2 regions of the Aliiglaciecola sp. NS0011-25 genome follow, and region 2 is predicted to be linked to the other one. Evidence: riboswitches for the same ligand, from Rfam matches in the RefSeq annotation. Region 2 holds a riboswitch; the other holds the start of a gene.
What was found. Region 2 has a riboswitch for thiamine pyrophosphate ahead of ABWV72_RS14950 (TonB-dependent receptor). Riboswitches for the same ligand answer to the same signal wherever they lie in the genome.
Positions count from the first base shown of each region.

Region 1: it holds a riboswitch for thiamine pyrophosphate, as region 2 does, so the genes downstream of both, thiC (phosphomethylpyrimidine synthase ThiC) here and ABWV72_RS14950 (TonB-dependent receptor) in region 2, are expected to answer to the same signal.

Region 1 is NZ_BAABWR010000001.1:105,208-116,685, forward strand. It holds gene ptsP (phosphoenolpyruvate--protein phosphotransferase) at 1-493, opposite strand, end outside; gene rppH (RNA pyrophosphohydrolase) at 507-1,028, opposite strand; gene mutH (DNA mismatch repair endonuclease MutH) at 1,158-1,841, shown strand; gene thiH (2-iminoacetate synthase ThiH) at 2,255-3,370, opposite strand; gene ABWV72_RS00515 (thiazole synthase) at 3,357-4,127, opposite strand; gene thiS (sulfur carrier protein ThiS) at 4,131-4,346, opposite strand; gene ABWV72_RS00525 (HesA/MoeB/ThiF family protein) at 4,343-5,233, opposite strand; gene thiE (thiamine phosphate synthase) at 5,233-6,918, opposite strand; gene thiC (phosphomethylpyrimidine synthase ThiC) at 6,922-8,886, opposite strand; TPP riboswitch at 9,056-9,178, opposite strand; partial or broken gene ABWV72_RS00540 (IS3 family transposase) at 9,387-9,551, shown strand; gene ABWV72_RS00545 (aldehyde dehydrogenase family protein) at 9,591-11,021, opposite strand; gene ABWV72_RS00550 (acetolactate synthase large subunit) at 11,030-11,478, opposite strand, start outside.
Region 2 is NZ_BAABWR010000016.1:120,240-131,717, forward strand. It holds gene ABWV72_RS14915 (MotA/TolQ/ExbB proton channel family protein) at 1-70, shown strand, start outside; gene ABWV72_RS14920 (ExbD/TolR family protein) at 82-486, shown strand; gene ABWV72_RS14925 (energy transducer TonB) at 486-1,100, shown strand; gene ABWV72_RS14930 (tetratricopeptide repeat protein) at 1,100-2,359, shown strand; gene ABWV72_RS14935 (tRNA(Met) cytidine acetyltransferase TmcA domain-containing protein) at 2,679-4,850, opposite strand; gene ABWV72_RS14940 (acyl-CoA thioesterase) at 4,920-5,336, shown strand; gene ABWV72_RS14945 (iron-containing alcohol dehydrogenase) at 5,418-6,566, opposite strand; TPP riboswitch at 6,881-6,979, shown strand; gene ABWV72_RS14950 (TonB-dependent receptor) at 7,040-9,103, shown strand; gene ABWV72_RS14955 (YkoF family thiamine/hydroxymethylpyrimidine-binding protein) at 9,122-9,379, shown strand; gene pnuC (nicotinamide riboside transporter PnuC) at 9,379-10,008, shown strand; gene ABWV72_RS14965 (phosphotransferase) at 10,065-10,868, shown strand; tRNA gene ABWV72_RS14970 (tRNA-Trp) at 10,957-11,033, shown strand; gene ABWV72_RS14975 (hypothetical protein) at 11,056-11,478, shown strand, end outside.

The DNA of each region.
Region 1 (11,478 bases), on a different contig from region 2:
AAGACAGAAAACCACGGGTTTCTGCATGCACGATTTCTAACGCAATTTGCGTAGAAAGGGTAACTAAAAAGGCTTCTTCATCTTCACTGAAACGGCGTTTCTTTTTCTGTTGTAACGTAAGAACACCCAAGACTTTTCGTTGATGTATTATGGGAGTTCCAAGAAACGCGTGATATTTTTCTTCTTTGACTTCGGGATAGTGTTTGAAGCGCGGGTGCGACTGAGCATCAAGAATATTTAACGGCTCTTCACGTTGACCGATTAAACCAATCAAGCCCTCGGAAAAGCCAATTGCCACTTTACCGACAGCCGCAGAATCGAGACCATCAGTTGCCATCAGCATAAAATGTTGTTTTTCGTAGTTAGCAAGGTAAACCGAGCAAGAGTCCACGCCAATAGCTTCTTTAATGCTGCTAGTCAGGTGCTTCAGCGCCTCCTCCAGTACGGGGATTTTACTGACTTCCTGAACTATCCGTTTTAAGCTAGTTATCATGGGCCTTTTAAAACTATCTCCGTCGCCTTCGGTTGCGTTGAGGCTGCGTGTTTTTGCTGTAAATAGGCATCGCAAAAGACACAAACTCTTTCATTACTCGTCGATACACATCTCGTTTAAATGAAACAACGTTTCTTACTGGATACCAAAAACTAACCCAACGCCAATCATCAAATTCAGGATGCCCTGAACTTAACACATCGACATCTGATTCTTTGCACTCTAATTGCAACAAAAACCATTTCTGTTTTTGCCCGATGCAAACTGGATTAGTACCTTGTCTAATCAGCCTCTTGGGTAATTTATATCTAACCCAATTTTTGGTAACTCCGAGTATTTTTACGTTTTCTGGTTTTAGTCCAACTTCCTCATTTAACTCTCGATACATAGCCTGTTCAGCAGTTTCACCTTGATCTATTCCGCCTTGTGGAAACTGCCATGAATGTTGTCCATAGCGTTTTGCCCAAAATACTTGCCCCATTCTATTGCAAATCACTATACCGACATTCGCGCGGAATCCTTCGGCATCAATCACTTTGACTCCCGGGGGGATTGATTTCTTTAATATTTTGCCATTCTTCCATAAACTAAGGGTCAAGCAAAGAAATATCATCGCCAACTATGTTAAGTGGTAATAAATAATATTGAGGTAAGGTTCATCTTGATCACACCGGCTACCGCCCCACCAGACACAATCGAAGAACTCGTTTCTCGCGCTCAAGCACTAGCGGGCCTGACTTTAGGAGAGTTAGCCAAGTACGCGAATGTTCAAGTACCAGCCAATTTCAAACGTGATAAAGGTTGGACTGGACAGTTATTAGAACTATTTTTGGGGGCACACGCTGGTTCCAATCCTGAGCAAGATTTTCCGGATTTAGGGGTAGAGTTAAAAACCTTACCCATAGATTCAATGGGAATGCCCCTAGAAACTACCTATGTTTGTTTTGCGCATTTGCTAAATGTTTCCGGTATTACTTGGGAAACCAGCAACGTAAGAAATAAGCTTAATTGTGTTTTATGGGTGCCTGTCGAAGGCAGTCGAGAGTTAATGCCCGCAGAACGAAGAGTAGCCTCCCCAGTTCTTTGGCAACCAAGCCTCGCTCAATTAGACTTGCTTAAGCAAGATTGGGAAGAATTAATGGATATGATTGTATTAGGTGAGGTCGAAAACATCACTGCAAAACATGGACAGGCATTACAAATTCGCCCCAAAGCTGCAGATGGAAAAGCGCTAACAGAAGCAGTAGGCGCCCAAGGAACAATAATAAAAACCCGGCCAAGAGGCTTTTATTTGCGTAAACAGTTCACCCACCAAATATTAATAAACGCGTTTTCAGACATAGACTGAAAAAGCGATAACGATATTTTGATTCCCTCAAAAAAGTATCCGTTTTTTACACAAACAGTGAAAATAACTGACAATTCAAAAAATTAATAACCGGTTTGTATATCAGCACTCTGTTTCTCCAGTATCAGTTCCGCAAGTACATTCGCTTTTTCGGCGATGAATCCGTTTCAGTGTTTAGTCTTAAAATAAGAGCCATACTATTCCAAGACCAGTCACTCATTTAGCTGCCAGTTTCTCCAAACTAAGGCTGCATGGTCTGCATACTTAGTTTGTGCTACAACAACTGAAATAGTTGTTTAGGATGTTATTAGCGTTGTTTAGGATGTCATTAGCAACAATGCCTGCCTTAATAACCGCTTATTTACCAATTGGAGAATGAACTTAGCCAGCTTGAATCCCTGTCGCTTAACTGACTAAGTCGCAATCCAGTCTCCTTGCCAATCTTTATAAACCGGGGTATATCCGTTGTTTTTTATAGTCTCGGCAACTTCCCTTACCGAGCGTTCATCGCTGATATCAAACTGTTCTAATTGATCCGCTGGTTTCCCATAACCACCGGGCGCAGTAGAACTACCGGCACTCATATGGGTAATGCCCAGTGGCATGAGATTATTTCGAAATTGCTTTGTTTCACGGGTGGATAAGCTGATTTCTAAAGTTTCACTGAATAATCTAAATGCACAGACTAATTGAACTAGTCCTGTGTCGGATATTGGCATTTTAGCCTCAATTCCGCCCGTACAAGGTCGTAACCGTGGCAATGAAATACTATATTTGCTGCGCCAATAGCGGTTTTCTAGATAGGCTAGATGATGCCCCATTAGTAGTGCGTCGACACGCCAGTCGTCTAAGCCTAACAACACCCCTAAGCCTATTTTATCCACATTCCCCTGAGCGACTCTATCCGGACTATCTAAACGGTACAAAAAATCCGACTTTTTGCCTCGAGTATGATGTTTTGCGTAGGTAACGGGGTGATAGGTTTCTTGGTACAGCAAGACGCCATCTAATCCTAGGCCAACCAGTTGTTTGTATTGCTCGGTTTGCAAAGGTTGCACTTCTATTGAAACATGGCTGAATTGACGTTTACATTGAGGTAATACCTGCGCGAAATAGTCTATGCCTACTTTACTTTCATGTTCTCCTGTAACCAACAATAGAGAATCGAAACCGCGATCTTTAAGAATATTGATTTCTTGCGCTATCTCTTGGGTAGATAACACTTTTCGTTTGATTTTATTGCTTAGGGTAAAACCACAGTAATCGCATTCATTTGCACACAAGTTAGACAGATACATGGGCGCAAACAGCTGAATATTATGACCAAAGCGTTGTAAGGTAATTGCTTTGGCTTGCTGCGCCATTTGTTCCAGATAGGGAGTGGCTGCTGGCGACAATAACACCATTAAAGCATGAAGATTTCCCCTTGGATGTTGCAATGCTCGCTCAACATCTCTGGTGGTGGCGCTATGTAACGCCAGTTGTAAGGCGGTTAAATCTAATTGTTTATATATATCAACAAAGCTCATTTAAAAACCCCGTTAATGGACTGGTGTGGCTGGCTTGGTTCGAAACCCGTGCTAACCCCGCATGATAAGTTTTGCGTCCAGTGATAACGGCGTGACGAAAACACTGGGCGATAGTGACAGGTTGTTGGCTTGAAGCAATCGCGGTATTAACTAATACGGCATCGGCGCCCATTTCCATTGCCGCAGTGGCATCTGAAGGACTACCTAGGCCTGCATCGATGACCACAGGTACCTTAGCTTGTTCAATAATAATCTGTAAGAATGCTTTGGTTAGTAAACCTTGATTACTACCGATGGGACTTGCTAGTGGCATTACCGCTGCACAGCCAACTTCCTCTAGACGCTGACACAACACGGGGTCTGCGTGTACGTAAGGCATCACAACAAAACCCTGTTTCACCAAGGTTTCTGCGGCTTTTAAGGTTTCTATGGGATCGGGCATTAAATATTTGGGGTCTGGATGAATTTCCAATTTTATCCAGTGGGTGTGTAACATCTCACGGGCAAGTTGAGCGGCAAAAATGGCTTCTTGTGCATTTCGGGCCCCCGATGTATTGGGTAATAACTTCACTCCCATCTTTGTTAAGGGTTCTATTAGATTGTCGGTGCCATGTTCTAAATCAATACGTTTCATCGCCAGAGTGACTAACTCTGTTCCTGAAGCGTGCAATGCATCTAACATCACCTGGCTACTGGAAAATTTTCCGGTGCCACTAAATAAACGCGAAGAAAAACGCTGTCCTGCTATTGTTAACATTCCTCAACCTCCCGCCACAGCGCTAAATATTTCAATGTGATCATTTTCATGACAAATCGTTATCTGCCACTGGCTTTGCGGCACCAAATGTTGATTGTGAACTGCCGCAATGTTGTCTAATTTAGCAGCAAATGATGGCATGCCAAGCTCTAAAACCTGTTGTAAATTACTATTTTTTTCGACCTGTAAAGGGCGTTCATTTAGATAAAGGTTGATCATAAGGTTACCTCGCATTGAGTGGTTTGAAGAGGCGGGGAAGGTTGATTTAGTGGACGCTTTGGCCAGTGTCCACAGGTTTTGCAATGTGGATCTCGATGTCGAATTAGCTGACGCCAGCTTAGTTGTAAGCCATCAAAAATGTGCATATATTTAAGCTCTGTATCAAGCTTTAACATATGTTTGATACTCGCCAGAGCCTGCATACTGGCCATGATGCCAACACTAGGACCAAGTACCCCTAAATTAGCACAGCCTTGGGTGCTTGAATTGCTGGTGAAAAAGCAGTTGTAACAGCCTCTTTGCGGAGCGACTTGGCCATCAATCACTAATAGTTGACCGGAAAAACCTGCTACTGATGCGCTAATCAATGGGACAAACTGAGCTGCACACCAAGCATTAATTAATTGCCGCGTGGGCATGTTGTCTGAACAATCAAGTATGCTTAACTGACCAGTTTGGTGGGCTTGTTGCAGGTCAACATTGCTATGTAAGATATGCTGAGCAAAGTTGTGGGTAAACTTTTGACGATAGTAACGTACTTGTGTGTCACGATTTATTGCGGTGATTTTTTCAGCCGCACAATCGACTTTATGTTTGCCAATGGAGCTTGCATCAAACAGAATTTGTCTAGGCAGGTTTGACAATTCAACCACATCGTCATCAATGAGGTAAAGATGCCCGATTCCCGCAGCACTTAATTGCTGGCTGACATGACAGCCTAGTCCCCCCATGCCCACCACAATAACATGTTGATTGAGCAAATTCTGCTGACCATGCTCGCCAACTTGAGACAACAATATTTGTCGGTAATATTGAATAAACTGATTATCGCTCAAGGTATCAATCGTATCTTTGTTTGTGCTGACGTTTATGTTTTTGTTTGTCATTACTTTGCCTGCCATATTTGTTGCAGTTTTTGCCAGCTCTTTCCTGGCTCACTTGCTTTTTCGATGGCGCGCACAACGGCGACGTCGGCCACTTGAGTTTGTTTTAATGCTCGAAGATTAGTGTGATCTATGCCACCAATGGCGACAAGGGGCATGCGATCCCCCATCAAGGTGCAATACTTTTCGAGTTTCTTCAGTCCTTGAGGTTGAGAAGGCATTGATTTGGTTGGCGTGCTAAAGATATGGCCGATGGCCAAATAACTGGGCGACATTTGTTGCGCCAGCAACAATTCAAAATATCCATGGGAGGACAATCCCAATGCTAAACCGGCCTCTGCGATTTTCGACAAGTCTGCTTGCAATAAATCTTCTTGGCCCAAATGCACGCCAAATGCCCCATGTTTAATCGCCAATTGCCAATGGTCATTAATAAATACCTGCGCTTGATATTGCCGACCTAACGCAACTGCCGCTTGTATGGCCTGTTCAAGTTGCTGTTCAGAGTAAACAACACTAGATGAGTTTTTCAAACGTAATTGCACGGTCCGTGCCCCGCCTTTTAATACGTCTTTGAGTATATTTATGGACTGGGTCACTGGATAGACCTGCAAGGGCTGCTGGACGTTGGCAAAACTAAGCTCATTGGCTTGGTTTATGTTTGGATATTTAGGCACAATGATCTTGGCAAAGTGCTCCAGATTTTGCGGCCAGCCTTTACGCGCTAAAACTCCCGGTCCTTTGCCTACCGGGTATGCATAGGTTAGTCCTTGATGCACATATGCTTTGGCAACCACAATCGCATCTAATAATGGATAGCCAACGGCCATGGCCGTGGCTATGGCGCTGGATAAGGTACAGCCGGTGCCGTGATTATGTTGGGTTACGACACGAGGGCTACTAAAGCCAATTCGCTGATGTTGGTGCTCAGGTGAGGTAAATGGAATCGCTTTAGCCGCTAACCAATCAATTGCACTGCCGTGATCTAAAGCGCTACTGTACAAAGCACTTTCTTTTGTTGCACTGATTGCTAAAGCGGCGTTATGTAACTCACTATTTCGAACGTCTCCACCGGTGTACAGTATGTTACAGCCAAGAAAGTTGGCGAGATTGTCGAGATTTGTTAGTTCCTCCTGTTGAGCGTGATTAGGTAACTGGCTTAGTTCCAGTAATACGCCTAACTCATATCGATTAGGGGTTATCAGAGTAACGTATTTTGCCAGCTGCAAATAAGCGGAGTACGAACTTGGTTGCTTATACCTTGATAAAGTTTGACCGCTAGTAGATACCATCACAGGATCCCAAATCACTGGAATTTGCAAATTATTGGTTTGTTCATAGGATGCCAACTTGCTGGCAAGCCATTCACTGATACATCGAATTTGCTCAGCGTTGGCTAACATACCAATCTTAATTGCCGCCGGAGGAATATCTTCCAATAAGCAATCCAGTTGCTTTATGAGCATGGCTGTTTGGGTAGCGGTGATCCCTTGAACGTGTTGTGAGTTTTGAGCGGTGATGGCACTCACAACTGTGCATGCATGCCCTCCCAAGTCGTTAATGGTTAGACTATCAGCCTGAATGCCAGCGCCACCGCCACTATCTGAGCCAGCAATAGACCAAACAATGGGGCGAGTAGCAGACTGCAACTTATTCGAGTCGATGTTCGTGCTTACATAAACACCCATGATTTATTCAGACTCCCGAACGGTTTGTTCATTGATGGGGGTATAGACCTGAGCACCTTGGGCTTTAAATTCTTTCGATTTTTGAAGCATTGCAGATGCTATTTCCTGCGGACTCAATCCAGCTTTGCTCAATTGCAAACGTGAGGCATCTTGCTCTATCTGAACTTGTTGTTTGGCGGCATATTCGCGCACGTCTTGAGTAATTTTCATGGAGCAGAATTTAGGCCCGCACATGGAACAAAAATGTGCCACCTTGGCAGACTCTTGGGGTAAGCTTTCGTCGTGATAACGTCTTGCAGTATCGGGATCTAAACCAAGGTTGTATTGGTCTTCCCAACGGAATTCGAAACGAGCTTTCGATAGCGCATTGTCGCGGATTTGTGCGCCTAAGTGGCCCTTGGCCACATCAGCCGCATGAGCAGCAATTTTATAGGCAATCAAACCCTGTTTAACATCTTCCTTATTGGGTAACCCTAAATGCTCTTTAGGAGTGACATAACACAACATGGCTACCCCATACCAACCTATCATCGCTGCGCCAATGCCAGAGGTAAAGTGATCGTAGCCTGGAGCTATGTCGGTTGTTTGCGGGCCAAGGGTATAAAAAGGCGCTTCGCTACAAATTTGCAATTGTTTGTCCATGTTCTCTTTGATCAATTGCATTGGAATGTGGCCTGGGCCTTCAACTATGGTTTGCACGTCATATTGCCAAGCTATTTTGACTAACTCGCCTAAGGTTTCTAACTCGGAAAATTGTGCTTCATCGTTAGCATCGGCGATACACCCAGGGCGCATACCATCGCCTAATGACAGAGAGACATCATAGGCGGCGCATATTTCGCAGATTTCCTGAAAATGCTCATATAAAAAGCTTTCTTGGTGATGGAATAAACACCATTTCGCCATAATCGAACCGCCCCGTGACACTATGCCCGTCAAGCGCTTCGCGGTCATTGGTACGTAACGCAGCAATACCCCAGCGTGGATAGTAAAGTAGTCTACTCCTTGCTCAGCCTGTTCTATCAATGTGTCACGGAAGACTTCCCATGTGAGGTCTTCGGCCACGCCATTTACTTTTTCCAGCGCTTGGTAAATAGGAACTGTGCCAATAGGGACAGGGGAATTACGAATAATCCATTCACGGGTTTCGTGGATATAGCGTCCCGTGGATAAGTCCATTACTGTGTCAGCTCCCCAGCGTGTTGACCAAACTAATTTTTCAACTTCTTCTTCGATGGAAGAAGTAACCGCAGAGTTTCCAATATTGGCATTCACTTTAACTAAAAAATTACGTCCAATGATCATAGGTTCGGATTCAGGATGGTTAATATTGGCTGGGATAATGGCACGTCCTCGTGCTACTTCTTGGCGCACAAATTCTGCGGTGATAGGTTGTCCCACTAGAGCACCGAAGGCATTACCTTGGGCTTTTTGACGCAAAACAGGGTCTGTTACATCTTCTCTGGCCATATTTTCACGGATTGCAATATATTCCATTTCTGGAGTAATGATTCCCGCTTTGGCATAGTGCATTTGAGTTACACGTTTGCCAAATTTGGCTTTTAATGGTTTCACTGAGCGGTTGAACCTCAAGTGCTCGAAACCATCGTCGGCGATGCGCTCTTGACTGAACTCAGAGCTGACTTGCTTTAACTGTTCAACGTCTTGCCGTTGCAGGATCCAGTCGCGACGCAGTTTGTTTAAACCTTGGTGTAAATTGATTTGAGCCTTAGGATCCGAATAGGGCCCTGTGCAGTCATACACCAGAATATCCGGATTTTGTTGGGTGATAGGGGCCTCTTTACTACCACCTAAAATCGTATCTGTTTGTGTTATTGCGCGCATACCCACACGAATATCGTGTTGCTTGCCTGATAAATGTATTTTGTTCGAATTGGGGTAGGAAAAAGGTGTAAAGTTATCTATAAATTGTTTCGCATTAGCGCGAGTTTGACGACGATTTGACATTAGCAATCTCTCATATTGTTAAAAAATGAAGTTGCTTGTCTGGAGAGGTTTGGTGTTGAAAAGCGCCAATTATCTTAATAAGGGCAGATTGCGTCTAACAACCTAGAATAGCTCCCCAATTGGCAAAATAAGCGGTAAGATTAAGCCGCAATAAAAGCGCCTTAATGGTTACAGCGTTACGCTTGTTTCCTTCGCGGGTACTAGCCCGATCAGGTTCAACGGATCCCGAATAAACGGTCTCAGCCCACACAACTTAGTCAACTAAATCGTGCTAGCACTCCGACAAGAGTGCAGTAATATAAACACATTCATTTGATTTAACAAGTAGAACCAGTGAGCAATAAACTTCCCTCCCAAAAACAACGGCGAAGTTAGGGTTACGCTGTGTGAGCCGTCCTAAATACTGTTGACACTTTTCAAATTGGTTTGGGACAGTGCAATGAAATTTCCGTTAAGACTACTCGAGGTGACTATTTCCGCGGTTTTAAATTGGCGGTTGTCGACCAAATGGGAAAGGCGAATTATTACTCTACAAACCACAAAATCTCGAGCAAGCAAAGGTTATGCTGGCTGAACTTGTTGAGACATAGCATAGTCGACGACGACACTTGGCCGTTAAATACAAAACGCCCGATGAAATTCACCGGGCGTTTCAAATGAAATAAGAATCAACCTATTTCAGGACTAGTCACTTAATTATACAATTATTGAGGCGTTCTCAATACCATCAAACGTAGCTCTGTCATGTCTTCAATAGCAAAGCGAATACCTTCACGACCTAATCCAGACTCTTTAACACCACCATATGGCATGTTGTCTACTCGCCAACTTGGAACATCACCAATTACGACACCACCAACATCTAACACATCCCATGCTTTATGCGCTTTATAGATATCTCGCGTGAAAACACCCGCTTGCAGGCCAAATTGGCTATTGTTAATTTCTTCTAGAGCATCGTCATAATCACTAAAAGGAGCGATAATTGACACTGGGCCAAAGGCTTCATCAGCGCTAATGCTGGCATCGCTTGGTACGTTTTCTAAGACAGTTGCCTGCAGCATAGCTCCGTCACGTTTGCCACCACATAATACACTAGCACCTTTAGATTTGGCTTCGGCAATCCAGTCATCAAGACGAGTTGCTTCAGATTCTGAAATCATAGGGCCGATAAATGTATCTTCACTTAGCGGATCGCCATGCACCAAATTCGCGACTTTTTCGACGTAACGCTTTTTAAAATCAGCATAAATAGATTCATGCACTAATACTCGCTGCACACTAATACAACTTTGACCAGACTGGTAATAAGCTCCAAATACAATGCGTTCAATGGCATCATCTAAATCAGTATCATGATCAACAATACAACCAGCGTTACCACCTAGTTCAAGTATTACCGGCTTCTTGCCTGCGCGAGCTTTAAGATCCCAACCCACATCAGGAGAACCGGTGAAACTAAGTAACTTAAATCTGTCATCGGTTGTAAACAGATCAGCTCCGTCACGACTACAAGGCAAGATTGAAAACGCACCTTCTGGCAAATCAGTTTCAGCCAAGATTTCGCCAATAATCAATGCACCTAATGGCGTGCGACTTGCTGGTTTCAACACAAAAGCACAACCAACAGCCAATGCAGGAGCAACTTTGTGAGCCGCTAAATTCAACGGAAAGTTAAACGGGGAAATAAATGAACATGGACCAATCGGAACTTTTTTATACATCCCCTGATAGCCTTTGGCGCGAGGGGTAATTTCCAAATTCATCACTTCGCCACTGATTCTGACGGATTCTTCAGCCGCAATACGGAAAGTATCAATTAAGCGCGTCACTTCGCCTCGAGCATCTTTAATTGGCTTACCGGCTTCAATACACAAAGCATATGCCAGCTCTTCAAAGCGCTCTTCAAAACGTTTTATACAGTGATTTAATATCGCTTGACGCTCGTATGGCTTCATTACCGTTAACGCAGCTTGGCTTTTATCTGCAGCTTCAATTGCTTGGTCAATCACATCAGCTTTGGCCATTGCCACTGTAGTAGCAGCTTCGCCTGTGTACTTGTTAGTTACAACTAAATCTTGATTGGCATAAACGGCTTTATTCGCTAAATAATAAGGATAAGCTTTTTGTAACATGGTTGTTCCTATAGTTTTTGGCTAAGTTCGCGAATGGTTTTATTTAATGTTTGGTCATTCAAAGAATAGTCAACAGGCACATCAATTAGATGTACAGCTGGCTCAGCTAAACAAGCCTGTACTCTTGGTAACAATTCTTCGGCTGAATCAATCCGCCAGCCTTTGGCACCATAGCTTTGAGCGTATTTAACAAAATCGGGATTACCGTAATCCAAACCAAAATTATCAAACTCCATATGCGCTTGTTTCCATTTGATCATTCCATACGCATCGTCACGTAAAATAATCACCACTATATGCAATTTAAGGCGCACTGCGGTTTCCATTTCTTGACTATTCATCATGAAACCACCATCACCACACACGGTAATAACCGATTTATCGGGGTTTACAATCTTAGCCGCCATAGCTGACGGCAGCCCTGCCCCCATTGTTGCCAAAGCATTATCAAGCAACA
Region 2 (11,478 bases):
TAGTTCTCGTTTGGAATCAAAAGTTAAAATCGCCAAAGAGAAGCTGATTGACAGCCTTCCTCACCATTAAGAGAGAAGTTTATGGCTCGTAAAGAACGTGTACCAGAGGAAGATGCAGCGATTGATATGACACCGATGCTCGATATCGTGTTTATCATGCTTATCTTCTTCATTGTAACCACTGTTTTCGTTAAAGAAGCAGGGATACAGGTGAATAAACCCGGCGCTAGCCAGGCGTTTTTATCTAAAAACGCTAATATCTTTATTGCTGTCACGGAAGACGGTGTAATTTGGATGGATAAGCGCGAAGTTAAGGTTGAATCTATTCAAGCGAACCTTGAAAAGCTTTTGGCCGAACAGCCTTCAGATGTTGTGATTATTCAAGCAGATGAAAAAGCTGAACATGGTATTGTGGTGAAAGTAATGGATCAAATCAAAGCCGCAGGTATCGACCAAATCTCAGTAGCAGCTAGAGGAGCATCATAATCATGCGAGTAATTTTCTCTATATTGCTTGGTGCCGTCGTTGCTTTTGCCCTTTTTGTGGTAATGGCTAAGTTGGTTGCAAATTCTTCGCAACCAGCAAGTGAAGTACCTGAGTCACCTGTTATTGATATTGTAATGTCGGACCCAGACGAAGCAACACAAACTCGTCAACGTGTTCCACCACCACCACCTCCTCCTCCTCAGCAACCGCCTAAAATTCAGCCGGTTGAACCTGATGTGGAAGACGCAAATGCTGATGGCGTAAGCTTTAACATGCCAGCTGTAGATGTTGGTGGCGCATCAATTGATATCGGTGGCGTTGGTAATATGCAACGCGATGGTGAAGCAACTCCGATTGTTCGTATTGAGCCTAAGTACCCAGTGCAAGCCGCTCGAGATGGTAAAGAAGGATGGGTTATTTTATCTTTCACTATCAACGAAGTAGGCGGTGTGGACGATGTTGATGTTTTGGATGCAGATCCTAAACGTATCTTCGACCGTGAAGCTAAACGTGCATTGCGTAAGTGGAAATACAAGCCAAAAATCGTCGATGGGAAACCTGAAAAACAGTTCAATATGAAAGTGCAATTGGACTTTAAATTGGATCAAGGCTAATGAAAAAGTTTGTATTAAATGTTACTGCGATAGCAACTCTAGGTGCCGCTACATTGCTATCAAACACAGCAGCAGCTCAGTCGGCACCGGTAGCTTGTGCAGATTACAAGCGTGGCACAACCAATATCGTTGGTGAGCGCGTTGGTAAAAAGATTCAGAAAGCGCTTGAAGAGTATAATAACGATAATATCGATGGAGCTTTAGCTATTCTTTATGAAGTTGATGCTAAAGACGGATACGACAAAGCGTTTACTGATAATTTTATCGGCAAAATGTTGGCAGGTCAGGATGGTAAAGGAGCTAAGGCTCTTGAGTATCTTGAAGGATCTGTTAACCCAAAAGCACTCAACGACTCTGAGCATGCTAACACTGTGAGACTTGTTGCAGACCTTAGTATGCAAGAGAAGGAATATGCTAAAGCTGTTAAGTATTATGAGCAGTGGATGACCTTCACTTGTAAAGAAGATCCAGACATCTATACACGTATGTCTCAAGCTTATTATGAGCTAAAAGATCTTCCTAAGATGGTTCCACCTGCTGATAAAGCGATTGCTTTGTATGAAAAACCTAACAAAAACCCTTATGTTTTAAAGTTGCAATCATTTTACGAACGTAAAATGTATCCGGAAACTGTCGCCGTTGCTGAAGAGCTAGTGCGTACTTTTCCTGAAAGCAAACAGTGGTGGTCACAATTAGGCTTTTTCTACATGTTAGTTGAGGACTATAAAAAAGCCCTTTCTACATTTGAAATTGCATACAATCAGGGTTACTTGGCTAAAAAGTCTGAAATAAAAGCATTGTCACAATTATACGCGACTAATGAAATTCCATATAAAGCAGCTGTGCTTTTGGAAAAGTATATGAAGTCAGGTTTGATAGAAGAGAGTGAACAGACTTTATCGAGTCTTGCTAACTCTTACCATCAAGCAAGAGAGTATAAAACGGCAGCTAGCTATTATGAAAAGGCAGCTAAGATAGAAAACGACGCTGATTTATATCGCAAGCAAGGTATATTGTTACTTGCGGCAGAAGATTACAAAGGTTCAATAAATGCTTTACAAAAAGCGCTTGATAATGGAGCAGACCAAACTGGTCGAATTCATATTGCGATGATGGAAGCAAATATTTATACCGGTAACTTCCGTCAAGCTATGGTTCATGTTCGTGAAGCGAAGAAAGACAAAAACGTTGAACGTACTGCTAGAGCTTGGGAACCGTATATTAAAGAAAAAGCGAAAAATCGCGGTATTAAAGTTTAACTTTAAGATCTCGATAGCAATATTGTTACCTTTAAAAGGCTTCTTAATAGAAGCCTTTTTTATTGCTCTCTCACTATTCATAAATGTAAGCCTAATTAAAAGATTTTTGTAGGTTTTTTAGGTTTATTGTTGATAGCTAATGGTTTTTAAATGTCCTCAATCTTATCTGATTTTTTTCATCTCTGGTTTTTTTGGGTCACTTCATCGGCCTGTCGTTTACTCTAATTTATTGTTGTTTAATTCGGATTGTTGAAATCAAGTTAGCGGATGATGCTGAAAGAACCGTGTTTATCTTAGCGATATTTAATGGAAGTAGAGCTTAATTTTTAATGAGTTTTTTTAATTGTTCTCGAAAGTAACTTTCAATTTGTTTTTTACCTGCTAACTTGTAGTTAGTACATAGCTGAGGATAGCTGTTTTTAGCGACTATCACATCATTAATAAATTTCCACCCATGGATGGCCTCTTCATCTAGAGTCTGCAAATTTATAGAAAGACTTTTTATCCAATTGAATACAGCAAACTCAACTGCAAACAGAGGGCGATTACCTGCAATAAATTGGGTCATTAAATTATGCCAATACATTTTCATTTTATGACTGTCATATGGCTGTGCAGATTTTTTTAATTTAAGGTTGTTGAATATTAGTTCAACTAAAGCAGGGGAAAGCGTTTTTAGGCGGTAATCTTTTTGATAGTGTATTTGCTGAGTGCAAATTAGGTTTAAAAATTTGCTAATCTGGTTAGCATTACAAGACAATGGTTTGAGCATAATTGCACTGAATTCTCCACTTGAAGCGTCTTGTTTAATACCAAGTTTTACCAACTGAAAATCATTGTTGTACCAAAATAGCGCGAGCTCTTTTGTTAATCCAAACGAACTACCTAAAAAATCTACCTTATGTTCTTCTGCAGATCTTTGTATATGGGCTAACAGCTGCGAGCCCACTTTTTTATGCCTATATTCTTGTTTGACTGCTATTCTAATCACGCGTATACAGCGCTTTAACAAGTACTCTGGATTATTATTATCAAATGCTAACCGTTGCGGAATTAAGTGGCCAGGGATGCGTCTACTGCCTTGGGCAATGTCTATTGCAATTGGAGTTAGATCTTCCCCTCCCTCTAAGGCGGTGAGGGCGACTCCTATTGGCTCTGCATATTGATTACTAAACACGTGAATGTGTTGATCTCCATCCAACATTCTAACCAAATCGTCTGGTGAAGTTTGATAATGGGCATCAACTAACAATTCAAATACCCCTTGTAACAGCGATGGATGCTTGATTAATTGTGCTCCATTATAAACCTCGTAAACCAATTCATTGGAAGAGTTGGAAATACTCTGGTATTCAGTCAACCGCTTGGATACCGAACTCTGGGTTGTGGTTTTTAGCGCCATTACCTTATGCCAAAAGGCTTCAAGAGGATCATTTTCGAACCAGCGAATAGGTGTGTGCAACATGAATTCACGAAAGTGTGCAAAATGGGTTCTTAAAAAAGGTTTAAAGCGTAACTCAAAGCCTCTGCCGCTGCCTTCATAACCATGAATTGTTGTACTGAGAACTACGTTTGGATAAAGCTGAACTAATTTTTCTAACACTTCTGAGGGCAATGAGGCGGCTTCATCGACGAATAACCAATCGGCTTTTGGTTGGGTTTGAATAATTTTATCGAAAGGAACATACGCCAAGTGATTAGCTAAAATTTGTTTAATATCTCGGCTAGGGTCATTTGTTTTTAAAATTTTCGAAGCTTGTTCAAATATTTTTTGAGTCATGGAACGATGGGCTGACGTCACTAAAAATGTGGTATTCGTTGACATGATTAATTGTCCAGCTGCAATTCCTAAAGCAGATGATTTTCCTCTGCCTCTGTCTGCAAGAACGACTATCTGATTGTTATCTTTAGAATATGCAAACTTGATATATTCCACCAACTGAAACTGATCAGCAGTCATACATACTTCATCTTGAAAATGGCTTTTTTTCAATTCGGTTGTTTCTGCTTGAGTTAGTTGCAATTGTTGTTGTTGCCAGATTGAAACGCCAGGGAAGGTTTTAATATGCTCCACTAACCATTCTATAAATGGCGAGTGAGGACGGCTTGTATTAGGCACTAATCCTTGAACTGTACTTTGCGTATTGCCATTTTGTGACCAAGCATCTAGTTCTGGGCAAAGTAATATCATCAAGCCGCCTTTACTCACACAGCCGCTCAAAGCGAGTAGGGCATTGCCTCTAATATCAGCAAAGCCATCATATACCACCCATTCGAATTCTTGACCTAAAACGCTCCTATATTGCTTTGATTCAATATTTTTTACAGAATCAATATCACCGACACAAATTCTCGATGTTGGAGCATGTGCAGTAAGTATATTTGTTATCGATTCTTTAACCCACTCCTGCGATCCGGATATAACCAACAACTGTCGGTGACCGATATTGCGTCTGCGTTTCTCAAGCCAAGTTAATACTTCTAATGTCATATGCTTTTTTAGTTGAATTCTTGATATAGTTCAACTCCCTAGTGTATTGGATAAATTTAAGGAATACGAATGCGCTTTCTATCTCGAAGGTTAGTGATGCCAGGAGATTTAAATTATGCTGACGCGTTATTTGGTGGTCGAGCATTGGAATGGATTGATGAAGAAGCTGCTATCTATGCTATTTGTCAGTTAGAAACGAATGTGTTGGTAACAAAGCATATTGGTGAAATTACATTTGAATCTCCAGCGTTAAAAGGAGATGTAGTAGAATTTGGTCTGGCGACTAAAAAAGTTGGGCGTACTTCGATAACTATAACCTGCATGGTTCGCAATAAGGTGACCAAAAAAACCATATGCGTGGCGGATGATATTGTATTTGTCAGTTTAGATCCAACTACCAGAGAGCCTGTGCCTCATGGCAAAACGATTAAAGATTTGGAACAACAAACCCAGCAAGAATTAAGATCATTGAATTTAAGTGATTAGCTTCTTGTAACGTTATCCAAACTCAATTTGTTTGAGATAAAAATGCCGCTGACGTTTTTGAAGTTAGCGGCATTTTTTATTCTATAAACTTGCGGCAACTATTTTTCTAACATCTTCAGGCGTAATGTTTTGCCTTTCACCTATTTTAGTTTTGCCCGCTTTTTCGAGTCTCGAAGCAACCTTATCGGCTACATCACTATCAATGTCATATTCAGATAGGGTGGTCTTGATTCCCATATCTCGGAAAAATTGTTCAGTTTTTTCAATAACTAAATTGATTGCCCCTTCTTCATCATAGCGGCTTAATCCCCAAACTCGCTCTGCATATTGAAGCAGTTTTTCCCGTTTGTGTTCACGCTGATGTTGCATTACACGGGGTAAAATAATTGCAAGGGTAACGGCATGATCTAAATTATAAAGGGCTGTTAACTCATGCCCTATCATATGGGTAGACCAATCTTGAGGTACTCCAGCACCAATCAGTCCACTTAACGCTTGTGTCGCATTCCACATTAGATTCGCACGCAATTCATAATCTTTAGACGTGAGCACCTGCGGCCCGATATCAATTAAGTTGCTTAAGATCGATTCCGCAAATCGGTCTTGAACACTCGCATTTACGGGGTAGGTTAGATATTGCTCAATAACATGTACAAATGCATCTACCACACCATTTGCCAGTTGGCGTTCCGGTAAAGAGTAGGTGACTTCTGGGTCTAGTACCGCGAATTGAGGTCTAACATGTTCCGACATGAAGGGTAATTTAAGATTATATTCTCGACGAGTTACCACTGAGCTGGTATTGGTTTCAGTACCTGTCGCTGGGAGTGTTAATATGCAGCCAAGACTTTTAGCACTTTTAACTTTTGCACCCTTAGCTAAAATGTCCCAAGGATCGCCTTCGAAATCTGTGGCTGCGGCGACAAATTTAGCTCCGTCGATGACTGAGCCACCTCCAACTGCGAGAATAAATTCTACGTCTTCTGATTTCACCATTGATACGGCTTTCATCAATGTTTCAAATTCGGGGTTAGGCTCCACCCCGGAAAATTCACACCAATCGTGCCCCTCAAGTTGTTCAATAACTTGTTGATAGATACCGTTGTTTTTGATACTTCCACCGCCGTATATCAACATGATTTTGGCACTGGGTAGTAAAGTGGATAATTTACTAATACTGTCTTTTCCAAAAACAACTTTAGTGGGATTGTAGTAGATAAAATTTTGCATTTTCAAATCCGAAATTATGTAAAGAAGCTGAAAAGTGTCGATTAACTATATTGAACCACTAAGTGAGAAATTCAAGTTGAATGTATGAATTAACCGTCATTCATCAGTTCTATAATTTGCCTTATTGGCAGCGTAGTTTTACAAATTCAAAATATTCAATAAGTTAACTTGCGTTTTTAATTGGGGAGTCCGAAGCTTTCGACAGTATTAATTTTGCATGCGCAATCCATACCAATTTCAAAAAACAGCAATATATTCATGGCGATTCCATTACGCCCTTGCTATCATCTCGCCGTTCAAGTTAAACACTAACTTGTTACACCAAGGGGTGCTCTTTGCTGAGATCTAATTTATTGGAAACCCTTATACCTGATCCGGATAATACCGGCGTAGGAATGGTCATCAAGAACTTCTTAAAGCTCTCCATTTACTGCCGAAATACCGGATCTTTTCATTAATTAGAAGAGATCCAAATGAAATTAAAATTTCCTTTACTTTACACAACCTTATTAAGTGCAATTCCTGCATACGCGTTAGCAAGTGAAAATCTAGAAGTGATTACTGTTACCTCAGACTTCAGAGAAAACGATATTCAGAACGTCACTGCCAGTGTCAGTGTGATATCTGAAGAGGTGATTGAACAACGCAATGGCTTTCATCTTGAGGATATTTTAGGGGTAGGTGCCAATATTAACTTTAGCAGTGGCGCTTCCCGAGGACGTTTTATACAAATACGTGGAATTGGTGAACGTAGTCAATATTCTGAACCTAATAATCCCTCAGTAGGATTGTTAGTAGATGATTTTGATTTTTCTGGATTTGCCGGCATCGGCACCCTGTTCGATGTTGAACAAGTAGAAATTTTGCGTGGACCGCAGGCTACTGAGTTTGGCGCTGCGGGTATGGCTGGAACAATTAAAATCAAAACCGCCGAGGCAAATGAGCAGCAACAAACAAAATTTCTTGCCACTGTTGCTCAGCAAAATACTTGGAATATTGGTGCAGCTTACGGTAATCAAATTACTGACAAACTTTTCTATCGTGTTGCCATCAACCAGTTTAAAAGTGACGGTTTTATCTACAATCAATTTTTAGATAGAGATGATACCGATAACTTAGATGAGTTGACTGCGCGTTTGAAGCTTAAGTTTCTAGCAACCGATAACACAACCATAGATTTTAATTATCAGTATTTTGATATTGATAATGGCTATGATGCGTTTTCACTTGATAATGATGGGGTTACTCGCTCAGATGAGCCTGGTGTTGATACGCAAGAAACCCATGCTTTTGGCATAAAAGCGAAGATTGAATTTGCAAAATCTACACTTATTGGTTCATTGAACCACACTACATCAGATTCAGTGTACGGCTATGATGAAGACTGGACTTATGTGGGCTTTCACCCTTGGGAATACAGCTCGACTGATTACTATTATCGTGAGAGGGATTTAACCAGTGTTGATTTGAGAGTTGTTTCAAATGACAACGGATTGATTTTTGATGATAGCACGCAGTGGCTAATTGGTTTTTTTGCTCGTGATATTGATGAAAATACGCGCAGAAATTATACCTATGCAGAGCAAGACTTCACCAGTCAATATGAACCTCAAAATTTGGGGATATATGGTCAAACCGACACCCAGCTTACGTCAAATCTAAATTTAAGCGTTGGTCTTAGAGCGGATCGTTTTGAGATGGATTATATCAACAATGACGGTTATATCGAGCAGCAAACGGATACCATGCTAGGTGGTAAAGTTGTTCTTAAATATTCAATAAATCAAGCATCTGTGTATACGAGTGTTTCGCGAGGGTATAAAGCAGGTGGATTCAACCCTGACCAACGGGTAAGCGAAGCAAGTCGTTTATTTTCTCCTGAGTACAACTGGAACTACGAAGTTGGCATTAAAGGACAAGCCTTTGACGATCAACTCTTTATGCGAGTTGCACTTTTCTACATGGATAGAGAAGACACCCAAGTTAGTGACTATGACGTGCAAATCAGCGAAGAAGGTATTCCGAGTTTTATTGATATCATCGGCAACGCAGATGTGGGAACCAACAAAGGTTTAGAAGTAGAACTTGATTGGCAAGTATCCGAGTTGTTAAACCTGACTGCTAATTATGGTTATCTAGACGCTTATTTTGGAAGTTATACCCAGGCCGACGGCACCTATATTGATAAACAATGGCAAGCCCAAGCGCCAAAAAATTCATTTAACTTAGCTGCTGTCGGGTATTTATCTCAAACTGTAAGTGTGCGCTTAGAAGCGGATGGCAAAGACAACTATCGTTTTTCCGATGGGCACGATGTGGAATCACCTTTCACGGTTTTAGTAAATGCGCAATTACGTTTAGATTGGCAGGATTGGACGTTTTCTCTATGGGGTAAAAACATACTGGACCGCGAACATTACGTTAGAGGGTTCGGTGGTTTTAGTAATGATCCGCGAGACGGATATGCGACGCCTCAACCTTACCTGCAACTTGGCGATGGTCGTCAATTCGGACTTACCGCAAGCTTACGTTATTAATCAAATTGGACACTAATTATGAAATCAGTAGTTGAAATATCGTTATATCCACTTAACCAAAAATACTTAGCACCAATCCAAGACTTTATTGACCGACTCAATAGTTATTCGCAGTTGACGACATCAACGAGTGATACCAGCACCATAGTGCGCGGAGATATGACTGAGTTAATGGGCATCTTGAATACCGAAATGCAAAAAACCTATGAACAAGTTGGTCAAGCGATATTTGTTTGTAAATTCTTAAATGGCGATGCTATGGGTGAGTCTAAGTAATGGAAGACCTGTATGTTGTGCTAGTCGAACAGGTTAGACAACAATCGGTACTAGAAGTAGTAGCAGTGACTTTTTCACTGCTCTACCCTTGGTTAGCGGCGCGCCAAAATATATTGTGTTGGCCGGCTGCTCTGATTAGTACCACTCTTTACGTTTATATTTTTTGGGAAGTCAGTTTGCCCTTCAATAGCCTGCTTAATATGTATTATTTAGTGATGGCAATTTATGGTTGGTTGAGATGGCAAAAAACAACTCAGAATGATGTGCTTAAAGTGTCCGTGGTTCCGCTGGTCGTGCATTTATGGATGGTCTCTTTGTTAGTTGTTATGGGGTTGGCATTGCCTCATCTTGTAACACTTTCATGGCAAGGAAGTGATTTGTATCTAGATGCTTTTGTGACAGTTTTCAGTGTCTATGCCACCTATTTAATGGCTAACAAGGTGCTTGAAAATTGGCTATTTTGGATTGTCATCAATACATTCGCAGCATATCTATATTTCATCAACGGATTGTTACTGACTGGCGTAATGTTTATTTGGTATTTTGGCTTAGCAATTTATGGATATATTAAATGGAAAAAAGCCTATAAAGTCGAATCTTTGCCAGAGGAAGCCTACCAAAAAATCTAACTTGAGTCGGCAGCATAGCAAGAGTATGCTCAGAATGTCAGATTAAAGGAAAGAAGATGAAAAAGGCCCGAATCATCGATGAGTTAATAGCCAGTCAACTGTTTGGACAACACTTGTCTTTGGAGCCTATAAAGGGTGGGGTGGTAAACTTAAGTTATCGCCTCACTACATCATCTGCAGTTTACTTTTTAAAAACCTTTGAATTAAATCATATTACACCAACCGATCGGCAAGCCTTGTTTATGCAGCAACAACAACTGAGTGAACTTGGCATAACCTCAACACCTATTTACCTGTCTAAAGCCCATGATTTTCAGGTTGAGTCTTGGGTAGAGCACGTTTCACTATTCAATATCAACAAACCAAAATCCGAGAAAATTCAGTTATTAGCTAAAGTATTGAGTGATATCCACCACTTACCGACAGTCGCGACTTCAATCGATTTGCCCAAAGACTGGATATTGTATTTAAATGCGGCGAGCGTTTCAGATCTCGATTATTGGCAGAATCGGATTAACCAATGTAAACCGGATTGGATTGAGACCCATAAATGCGACCAGGTCTTATGTCACAATGACTTAGCCATGGAACATGTTGCAATAGGAGAGTCTTCTTTAGTGTTTGATTGGGAGTACGCTTCTTTAGGAAATCGGTATTTTGATCTAGCTTCATGTGCATTGATTAACAATATGGAGCTTCACGAAATGTCAATTTTACAGCACAGTTATGCAAAATTTTGTGATCTTAGTGAAGATTATGTATTCGAGCAGTTTCAAAAACAATTTCCTATTGTGCAATTAACTTATGACCTTTGGAAAGAAGCGGCAAAAACGGTTTTATTAGACGATGGGAATAGCTAAGTTCGAGTAAAGTGAAGAATTTCTGCTAATTAGCACTTCAAACTACTTTACCTTTTTTTTTCCATGAGTATAATGCTGCTTCTTCTGCAGGGGTGTAGTTCCAATTGGTAGAACAGCGGTCTCCAAAACCGACGGTTGGGAGTTCGAATCTCTCCACCCCTGCCAATTTTTCTGTTAGTCTTGAAGAATGAACGAGCCTACCCCAAAACCACTCAGCAAATATCAAGCAGCCATGCTCACTCACATGGGAATTGTACCGTGGCAACTAAAAACTAATAGTCAAGATGTGGCTCAGTTAGACAGTGAAGTAACGACTCAAAGCAATGTTTCAAGTTCGGCACTTCAATTACCTAGCCAAGAGCAAAAGCAAGCAGGCTTGCAAAGACTAAGACAACAAATTGAATCAAAGCGTAAATCTGCTAATAACGGTCTGTTGTTGTGTATGCCTGAGACCGCGAATAACCAACTGTTAGCAGATTTGCTGTTGTATGCAGATTTATCTATCACTCATTGTATATTCGAAGAAAATGCTGATCCTAACGATTACGTTGATTTTAAGTTAGCTTGGCAAGTAGGTGATAAACTATCTCTTAATGGCTTGGTATTGACG